One region of the Streptomyces sp. NPDC047108 genome, then DNA from elsewhere that is predicted to be linked to it. Evidence: riboswitches for the same ligand, from Rfam matches in the RefSeq annotation. Region 1 holds a riboswitch; each other region holds the start of a gene.
What was found. A riboswitch is a leader RNA that binds a small molecule or an ion and turns the genes downstream of it on or off. The one in region 1 is predicted to bind cobalamin.
Positions count from the first base shown of each region.

Region 2: linked by a shared signal. The riboswitch ahead of ABZ822_RS22985 ((2Fe-2S) ferredoxin domain-containing protein) and the one ahead of ABZ822_RS03105 (ribonucleoside-diphosphate reductase subunit alpha) in region 1 are both predicted to bind cobalamin.
Region 3: linked by a shared signal. The riboswitch ahead of ABZ822_RS11235 (prenyltransferase/squalene oxidase repeat-containing protein) and the one ahead of ABZ822_RS03105 (ribonucleoside-diphosphate reductase subunit alpha) in region 1 are both predicted to bind cobalamin.

Region 1 is NZ_JBEYUP010000001.1:708,652-711,915, reverse strand. It holds gene ABZ822_RS03115 (ATP-binding cassette domain-containing protein) at 1-98, shown strand, start outside; gene ABZ822_RS03110 (GNAT family N-acetyltransferase) at 271-789, shown strand; cobalamin riboswitch at 1,087-1,217, shown strand; gene ABZ822_RS03105 (ribonucleoside-diphosphate reductase subunit alpha) at 1,360-3,264, shown strand, end outside.
Region 2 is NZ_JBEYUP010000012.1:177,987-181,250, forward strand. It holds gene ABZ822_RS22975 (helix-turn-helix transcriptional regulator) at 1-589, shown strand, start outside; gene ABZ822_RS22980 (hypothetical protein) at 866-1,228, shown strand; cobalamin riboswitch at 1,357-1,483, shown strand; gene ABZ822_RS22985 ((2Fe-2S) ferredoxin domain-containing protein) at 1,732-2,148, shown strand; gene ABZ822_RS22990 (TetR/AcrR family transcriptional regulator) at 2,778-3,264, opposite strand, start outside.
Region 3 is NZ_JBEYUP010000003.1:694,586-697,849, reverse strand. It holds gene ABZ822_RS11240 (MBL fold metallo-hydrolase) at 1-1,009, shown strand, start outside; cobalamin riboswitch at 1,154-1,300, shown strand; gene ABZ822_RS11235 (prenyltransferase/squalene oxidase repeat-containing protein) at 1,556-2,788, shown strand; gene ABZ822_RS11230 (SCO2322 family protein) at 2,785-3,264, shown strand, end outside.

The DNA of each region.
Region 1 (3,264 bases):
TGGTCAGCCACGACCTCGCGTTCCTCGACCGTATCGGCATCACGCGCCGGCTGGACCTCGACGCCGATGTGGCTGGGGAAACCTCAGGAGAAGCATGAGGGGCCGGGCGGCGGTCATGGCGGCTCCCCGGAAGGGCGGTCGCGGCAGCGGGGTACGTGCTCAACGGCGGCAGGGGCCGAGGACGTCCAGGTCGCCCGCGTACGGGGGCCGGCTCTCGCGTCACCGAATCTCGGGTGACGGGTGGCGCGGAACTGCTGCAGACTGACGTACATGGACGTCGTGATCCGAGCCGCCCGCGCGGAGGAGTACGAACCCCTCGGGGAGATCACGGCCCGTGCCTATCTCACGGACGGGCTCCTCGACTTCGGGGACACCGACCCGTATCTGGAGCACCTGCGGGACGTCAGGGGCCGGGCGGGGCACACCCGGGTGCTGGTCGCGGTGGACGGCGGGAGCGGTGAACTGCTCGGCGGCGTGGCCTTCGTGACACCCGGCAGCCGGTACGCGAACGTGGCCCGGCCCGGCGAGGGCGAGTTCCGCATGCTCGCCGTCGCTCCGGCCGCGCGGCGGCGAGGGGCGGCCGACCGGCTCGTACGGGCCTGCCTCGACCTCGCCCGGGAACAGGGCCTGGACAGCATGGTGCTCTCCAGCCACCAGCGGATGACCGCGGCCCACCGGCTGTACGAGCGGCTGGGGTTCGTACGGGCACCGGAGCGGGACTGGTCGCCCGTACGGGACCTCGACCCGCTGTGGGTGTTCACACGGGACTTGGGACAGGAAACGGCGTGAACCGCCGGGCGCGGGCGACGGTCCGGGCGCGTGGTCGGGACCGGGGCGCGAAGTATCGCGGCGCGCCGAGGAGTTGCGCGGCGCCCCCGGAGTGAGAAGTCTCACCGGCCCTCTCCGCCGTCCCGCAGCCCCTCCGGGCACCCGGATCCGGCCACTGCCGCGGCACGTCCGCGCAGGGCCCCGCAGGCCGCTCCAGGCTTGGATCCCGGGTCTGCCGGGCCTCCGCTCAACCTGCCCACCACCGCGATCCTTTGAGCGCACGACACAACATGTGGGGGTGCATGCGTACGGCACCACTAGATGTATGCTCGTCCCCGTTGCCGCAGCAGGGGAATCCGGTGGGAATCCGGAACTGTCCCGCAACGGTCTGGATAGGGGCATCTGCGCCCGTCCGAGTCCGAAAACCTGCCGGTGACGCCCGGCTCGACCGAACCGGGCCACGACACGTCCGGGCCTCGTGGGTTGGGCCTGCGGGACGTCGCGCTGTGCTGCGCCCTGACGGGGGGTGGGTTCGCGTGCGCCCGCAGGCAGACCGCCCTCGCGGCCCCCAGCCGAGCGAGGGAGAACCACGTGACCGTCGCGCCCGCAGATCCTGCGTCACGCGAGTCCGTATCGGAGCCCGCCACCGCCGCGGTGACCACCGCGCCCGTGGACCGGGGCACGTCCGCGGACGGTGCCGACGCCCTCGGTGCCGCGCTGCTGCGCACCCTGACCGACCTCACCGCCGACCTGCCCGCGACCGACGCCGGCCGCGTCACGACGGCCGCCCTGCGGGGCCGTCACGCGGGTTCGGACGAGGCCGAGTTGCGGGAGCTGGCCACCGAGGCGGCGGCCGGTCTCATCTCCGAGGACCCCGAGTACTCCCGGCTCGCGGCGCGGCTGCTCACGCGGGCCATCGCGGACGAGGCAGCGGGCCAGGGCGCCGTCTCCTTCTCGGCGTCGGTCGCCACCGGCCACCGCGAGGGCCTGATCGCCGACGGGACCGCGGAGTTCGTCCGCGACCACGCCGCCCGGCTCGACGCCCTCGTCGACGCCGCGCTGGCGGAAGGCGCCGACGACCGGTTCGGCTACTTCGGCCTGCGCACCCTGCACAGCCGCTATCTGCTGCGCCACCCCATCACCCGTCAGGTCATCGAGACCCCGCAGCACTTCATGCTGCGCGTGGCCTGCGGTCTGGCGGAGGACGGCTCCGAGCGCGCCATCGGCGAGGTCGCCGCGCTCTACGGCCTGATGAGCCGGCTGGACTACCTCCCCAGCTCGCCCACCCTCTTCAACTCCGGCACCCGTCACCCGCAGATGTCCTCCTGCTATCTGCTGGACTCCCCGCTGGACGAACTGGACTCGATCTACGACCGCTACCACCAGGTCGCCCGGCTCTCCAAGCACGCGGGCGGCATCGGGCTGCCGTACAGCCGTATCCGGTCCCGCGGTTCACTGATCCGCGGCACCAACGGGCACTCCAACGGCATCGTGCCGTTCCTGCGCACCCTCGACGCCTCCGTGGCCGCGGTCAACCAGGGCGGCCGGCGCAAGGGCGCGGCCTGTGTCTACCTGGAGTCCTGGCACGCGGACATCGAGGAGTTCCTCGAACTGCGCGACAACACCGGTGAGGACGCCCGCCGTACGCACAACCTCAACCTGGCGCACTGGATCCCGGACGAGTTCATGCGCCGCGTCGAGGCGGACCGGCCGTGGTCGCTGTTCTCCCCCTCCGAGGTGCCGGAACTGGTGGACCTCTGGGGTGAGGAGTTCGACGCCGCGTACCGCAAGGCCGAGGCCGAGGGCCGCTACGTCAAGCAGCTCCCGGCCCGCCAGATCTACTCCCGGATGATGCGCACCCTCGCGCAGACCGGGAACGGCTGGATGACGTTCAAGGACGCCGCCAACCGCACGGCCAACCAGACCGCCGAGCCCGGCCGCGTCGTCCACTCCTCCAACCTCTGCACGGAGATCCTGGAGGTCACCGACGACGGCGAGACCGCCGTCTGCAACCTGGGCTCGGTCAACCTCGCCGCCCACCTGGGCGAGGACGGCTCGATGGACTGGGAGCGGCTGGACGCCACCGTCCGTACCGCCGTGACCTTCCTCGACCGGGTCGTGGACATCAACTTCTACCCGACCACCCAGGCCGCGACCTCCAACCAGCGCTGGCGTCCGGTGGGCCTCGGCGTGATGGGCCTTCAGGACGTCTTCTTCCGGCTGGGCCTGGCCTTCGACTCGCCCGAGGCCGCGGGGCTCTCCACCCGGATCGCCGAGCGCATCATGCTGGCCGCGTACGAGGCGTCGTGCGACCTCGCCGAGCGCCACGGCCCGCACCCGGCCTGGTCCTCCACCCGCGCCGCCCGCGGCGTCCTGCACCCCGACCACTTCGGCGTGGAGACGCAGTGGGGCGAGCGGTGGGAGGAGCTGCGCGCCCGCATCTCCCGTACGGGCATGCGCAATTCGCTGCTCCTGGCCATCGCGCCGACGGCCACG
Region 2 (3,264 bases), on a different contig from region 1:
GGGGGCCGTGCCGGACCAGCGCCCGGGGGCCGTCCCGAGGGAGACGGTGGATCCCGGTCTGCGGCGGCTGCTGGACAGCTGGGCACACACCCCGGCCTTAGTGCTCGACCCCGCCCTGGAGATCCTGACGGCCAACGACCTGGCCACCGCGCTGTTCTCGCGGTTCCGGCGCGCGGACAACCTCGCCCGCATGACGTTCCTCGACCCGGAGGCGCGTGCCTTCTACCCGCGGTGGGACGAGGTGGCGCGCGCGACGGTGGCGGCGCTCCGCGAGTCGACCGGACTCCATCCGGACCACCGGCGCCTGAAGGACCTGGTGGAACAACTCACCGGCGAGAGCGAGGAGTTCGCCGAACTCTGGCGCTCCCACACCGTCCAGGGGAAGTCGCGGGGCGGCAAGGAGTTCCACCACCCCGACGTGGGCCGTCTGTCGCTGGCCTTCCAGTCCTTCGACGTGCGGGGCGCGCCGGGGCGGCAGCTCGTGGTCTATCACGCGGAACCGGGGAGCAGCAGCGCCGAACGGCTCGCCCTGCTGGGCACCCTCGGGGCGACGTGGAGGCAGGGGCGGATCGCGCTGGAGGACCGCTAGATGTACTGATCACGAGCGTCACCGACCGGTACGGATGCCGTACGCGGGACGTGGCACTTCGTACGCGGGCCGTGAACCGGTGCGGGTGCGGGTGCGGGTGCGGGTGCAGCGTGGTGCGGGTGCGGGTGCGGGTGCGGGTGCGGGTGCGGGTGCGGGTGCAGCGTGGTGCGGGTGCGGGTGCGGGTGCGGGTGCGGCGTGGTGCGGGTGCGGCGTGGTGCGGCTCACCGCGCACGGGGTTTCGCCCGCCGGGTGCGGGAAACGCGCAGGTGATGACCATGCAACATCCCGCCGAGCGGTCCCGGGACGGCCGGGGCCGGTTCGAGCGACTGGCCGGGGCGGCGTCCCACCTGACCGCCTCACCCCTGTTCTACGCGTTCTGCCTCGCCCTGGTGGCGCTGTTCATCGCCGTCCATGCCGCCGGCGCCTCGATCGCCACGCAGATCCTGGTCGGGGACATCATGACCGCCGTCACCCTCCTCCTGCTGGCCCTGCTCAAGAACTCCGAACTGCGTGCGGAGCGTGCGGTCCAGCGCAAGCTCGACAGCATCGCCGCCGCGCTCCTTGAGCAGCGCGACGGTACGTCCCACAAGGCGCATGACGACCTCGAGCGGGTCATCCGCATCGAGGAGGAACTCTGAGGCGTACGCTCCCGCCCGCGTGCCACCCGACCTCTCCTCCCGCGGCACCTTCGGCCCGCGCGACCTGACGCGGCGTCCCGCGGCGCTGTGGCCTCTGCGATGATGACCGGCGAAAAGGGCGACGGCGGACGAGGAAGCCGGTGCGAATCCGGCGCGGTCCCGCCACTGTGATCGGCGAGCGGACCCCGAACAGGCCACGACCCGCGTGCGGGTGGGAAGGCCGGGGCGAGCGACGACCCGAGAGCCAGGAGACTCACGCGGTCGCCTCCTCGAAGGAGCTGGGGCGGATCTCCCCAGGAGGAGGTCGGGCCGGGATGCCCATGGAGTCATCGCAGGTCGCGGAGCGGTCGGACGGCGTGGAACGGATGTGGTTCGCCGCGTCGTCGTCGTTCGCGGAGTCGTCGCCCGCCGAACCGTCGCCCGCCGAATCGTCGCCTGGCGCGGAACTCCCGCCGCTCGTACGGCCGTCGGTCACCCCGGCGTCACCGCCGGTCGAGGCCGCCGTGTCCGTCGAAGCGACGGTACCGACCGCCCCGGCGCCGTGCCGGATCGTGGTCTGCCGCGACTGCTGCTGCGGCACCCCCAAGGTCTCCGGGGTCGACCACGCGGAGCAGACGGCCCGCCTCGCCGAGGCCGCGCCCGTACGGGTCTCCGCATGCCTGGACGTCTGCGAGCGGGCCAACGTCGTCGTCGTGCAGCCATCGGCCGCCGCCCGCGCCACCGGTGCCCGGCCCGTCTGGCTCGGCCTGGTCAACGACCCGGCCGCGACCGAGGACATCGTCACCTGGGTCCGGGCCGGAGGCCCCGGTGTCGCGGCACAGCCCGACATCCTGGAGCTGTACACCTTCCCGCCGCCGCGCCGGGCCCCGGCCGCACCCCCGAGCCGCACTCCGGGCGTTCCGCCCGCCGACGTGCCGTGACGTCCTCCGCGGGGGGCGGGCGCACGCGGTTCCCCTGACAGCCCCGCCCGGGGTCACCGTCGGCGCTTCCGTTCGCGCCTCCGTTTCCCGCTTCGGCTCGGGGTCGCCGAGGCGACCGCCGTGGCCTCGGTCCGTGCCGCCGCCCGCATCTGAAGGGCCGTCACCGTTCCGGCGGCCGAGCACGCGAGCCCCGGCCAGGGTCAGGGCGATGATCGGGGCGTACGCGGCGAGCGGGTCACCGGGCGAGGTCGTGCGGAAGAACGGCAGTCCGCTCAGCACCAGCAGATGGTGGCGGCGGAGCCCGGTACGCAACCCCCGGTTCCGCAACTGCTGGACGGCACAGGGCAGTTCGGCGGGACGCAGCGACCAGTCGGGACGCAGCGACCACCAGAACCGGAACAGGTCGGCCCCCTGGGGGCGATCGCCGCGCCCATGAACGTGAAACGGCCCGGCGGTGCCGTGAAGGCGAGCCGCACACCCGCCGGGCAGGCCATCGCCCCGCCGCCGAACATCAGGACACGGAGCGGGCCTTGAGCGATCGAGCCCGGTGGCAGCCACACCATGAGCGCTTGCTGCCGGGCGCTCCGGCACACGGCCCCGGACCGGGTGGCACCCGCGTCAGAGCGCGCTCAGGTCTCCTCGTCCGCTTCCGCCTCCGCGCGCAGGGCAGCAGCCGCGGTCCGGGCGAGACGGTCGAGGTATGTGCGCGGCAACGGCGTACGGACCACCGCCAGCCGCCAGTAGAGCGGGCCGATGACCACGTCCAGGGCGAGCCGGGTGTCGGTGTCCTCCGGCAGTTCGCCGCGCGCGACTGCCTGGCCGACGATCGCCGCACCGATGGTCTCCTGCGCCTTGCTGAGGGCGGACTGGAGCGTCTCGCCGATCTCGGGGTTGCGCGCGGCCTCGGCCAGCAGGTCGGGAACGATCTGCGAGGCCAGCGGGTGGCGCAGGGCCTGCGCCGTCGAGGCGAGCAGGGCGCGGAGATCCCCGCGGAGGCTGCCGGTGTCGGGGGCGGGGGTGTCGTGGATCGCGACGGCGGACACCACCTCGATCACCATCTGCAGCTTGGACGGCCAGCGGCGGTAGACGGCGGTCTTGCCCACCCCGGCCCGCCGC
Region 3 (3,264 bases), on a different contig from region 1:
CCCCCTGGGCCACACCCTCGTCCACCTCCTCGACACCGACCGCGGCCCCGTCCTCATCGACACCGGCTGGGACGACCCCGACTCCTGGGACACACTCGTCGCCGGTCTGGCCGCGTGCGGTACGGCGGTCGAGGAGCTGCACGGCGTCCTCGTCACGCACCACCACCCCGACCACCACGGCCTGTCCGGAAAGGTGCGCGAGGCGTCCGGCGCATGGATCGCCATGCACGCGGCGGACATCGAGGTCGTCGAGCGCACCCGCGCCGCCGAACCCGCCACCTGGCTCGACTACATGACCTCCCGCCTGGCCGCCGCCGGCGCCCCGGACGAGCATCTGGCGCCGCTGCGCAAGGCGCGCGCGTCAGGGAAGGGACGGTCGCTGCCGAGCAACCGGGCCGCCCTGCCCGACCGGGACATCACCCCGGGCGAGCTGCTCGACCTGCCGGGCCGCCGGCTGCGCGCCATCTGGACCCCCGGGCACACCCCGGGACATGTGTGCCTGCACCTGGAGGAGGCCCATCCGGCGGCGGACCGGGCCGGCAACGGCCGTCTGTTCTCCGGCGATCACCTGCTGCCCGGGATCACCCCGCACATCGGCCTCTACGAGGATCCGGACGACGACTCCGGCACCAGCCCGCTCCCCGTCGCCGACCGGGGCGACCCCCTGGGCGACTACCTCGACTCCCTGGAGCGCATCGGCCGCCTCGCCCCGGCCGAGGTGCTGCCCGCCCACCAGCACGCGTTCACCGACGCGCCGTCCCGCGTACGGGAGTTGCTGGCGCATCACGAGAGCCGGCTGACGGACCTCCGCGCCCTGCTCACCGAACGCGCTCTCACCCTCTGGGAGATCACCGAGCGGATGGAGTGGAACCGCCCCTGGGAGCAGATCCCCTTCGCCTCCCGCAACATCGCCGTCTCCGAGGCGGCGGCCCATCTGCGCCGCCTGGTGAAGCAGGGCCGCGCGGAGCCCGTGACCGGCACCGACCCGGTGACCTACCGGGCGGTGTGACGCGAGGGTGGCGCGGGGCGAGCCCGCGTATCCGCTGCCCGGGCGGCGTACGAGCGTTACGTACGGATACGCCCGACACAGCGGAGACGACCCCTATGACGGATACCGGACGAACCGTCCGCGGACCTCGGACGACCGCTCACCGACCCCTTGCGGGCGGCCGGTAGAGTGTGCCCGTCGATATCGCATCCCACGGGGGAAAGCCGGTGCAAATCCGGCACTGACCCGCAACCGTGAGCCGCCTGCGAGGGCGGCGAGTCGGAACGCCCTGCCGGATGTGAACGGCTCACGTCACCGTACGTGCCGCGTCCACGGCCACGGCCGGTGACCGGCACTGTCGAGGAATACGGAGCCGGAGCCCGGTGCCCCGCCGCGTGCGAGATCCCGCACGCCCCGCGGTGCGCAGCGGATCCGCTGCCCGCACCCGCCCACCGAAAGGCACCGCCCGTGAAGATACGCCGCAGCACTGCTGCCCGGCCGTCGAGAGCCCTCCGCAGCACCGCCCGCCGGGGCGTCACCGGAGCCGCTCACCGCGGCGTCGCCGTCCTGGCCGCCTCCGTCGTGCTCGGTCTGGCCGCGGCGCCGGCCGCGTTCGCCGACGACCCGTCGGCGAAGCCCTCACCGAAGGCGAAGCTGCCGGCCGGACTGTACGGCGGCGAGGACCCGCAGTACGACGGTGTGTGGCGGCAGTCCGTCGCCCTGCTCGCACAGGACACGGCCGGGGTCACCCCGGCGCGGAAGGCCGTCGGCTGGCTGGCCGGACAGCAGTGCGCCTCGGGTGGCTTCGCCCCGTACCGGGCGGACGCGGACAGCACGTGCGACGTGAAGACGCCCGTCGACAGCAACGCCACCGCCGTCGCCGTCCAGGCCCTGGCGGCGGTCGGCGGCCACAGCACCGAGGTCGGCAAGGCCGTGGAGTGGCTGAAGTCGAAGCAGAACGAGGACGGCGGCTGGGGCTACGCCCCCGGCGGCCCGAGCGACGCCAACTCCACCTCCGTCGTCATCGGCGCGCTCGCCGCCGCGGGCGAGAAGCCGGAGGGCGTGAAGTCCCCGCGGGGCAAGTCGGCGTACGACGCGCTGATGGCGTTCCAGCTCGGCTGCGACACCAAGGGCGCGGAGAGCGGGGCGTTCGCCTACCAGCCGGACAAGCAGGGCAGGCTGGCCGCCAACGCCGACGCCTCGGCCGCCGCCGCGCTGGCCGGTCTCGGCAAGGGCCTGGCTCTTGAACCGCTCGGCAAGGACGACAACGAGGACGTCACCGCGCTGGACTGCGCCGAGACGGACTCCAAGGACGCGCGGGAGCCGGACGAGGCGGCGGGTGGCGCGGCCGCGTACCTGGCCGCCGCGCTGAAGAAGGACGGCCACCTCTCCGCGCTCGCCCCCGGCGCCGACAAGCCCGCGCCCGACTACGCCAACACGGCCGACGCCGTCATCGCGCTGGCCGCCGGCGGTCACCGGGACGCGGCCGGGGTGCCGCTGCGGTGGCTGGAGAAGAACTCGGCGGCCTGGGCCAAGGGCAACCCCGCGGCCCTGGGCACGCTCGTCCTCGCCGCGCACGCGGCGGGCGCCGACCCGCGCGACTTCGGCGGCAAGGATCTCGTCCAGCAGCTGAACGCGACCGGGCCGAAGCCGGAGGGCACCCAGCCCGCGAAGGGCGCGTCCGGCGAGCGGGCGAGCGAGTCCGACGAGGGCGGCTTCAACGTCTTCTGGATCATCGGCGTCGGCCTGGTGGCGGGCGTCGGCATCGGCTTCCTCCTCAGCAACCGCAAGAAGACATGACCGGGACGACCAGGGACCCGGCAGGCACGCCGCGCGCCGCACGGCGCGCGGCGGCCCGCTTCACGACGGTGGCGACCGCCGCCGTGGTGGCCCTCGCCTCGACGGCCCTCCTCGTGTTCGGGTCCGGGACCGCGTACGCCGGGAGCGGCTACCGCTACTGGTCGTTCTGGGAGCGCGACGGCGCCCGGTGGACGTACGCCACCCAGGGCCCCGCCACGCTGCGGCCGGAGGACGGTGACGTGCTGGGCTTCCGCTTCTCCGTGAGCGAGAACTCCGCGGACGGCGCGAAGCCGCGCGGCCGGGCCGAGTTCGGGGCGATCTGCTCGGACACCCCCGCCGAGTCCGGTACGAAGCGGGTGGCGCTGCTCATCGACTTCGGCACGGACGGGGACGCGCCCGGCGGCGAGACCCCTCCTGCGGGCCGTACGGAGTGCGCGCGCGTCCCCGAGGACGCCTCGTCCGCGGAGGCGCTCGCC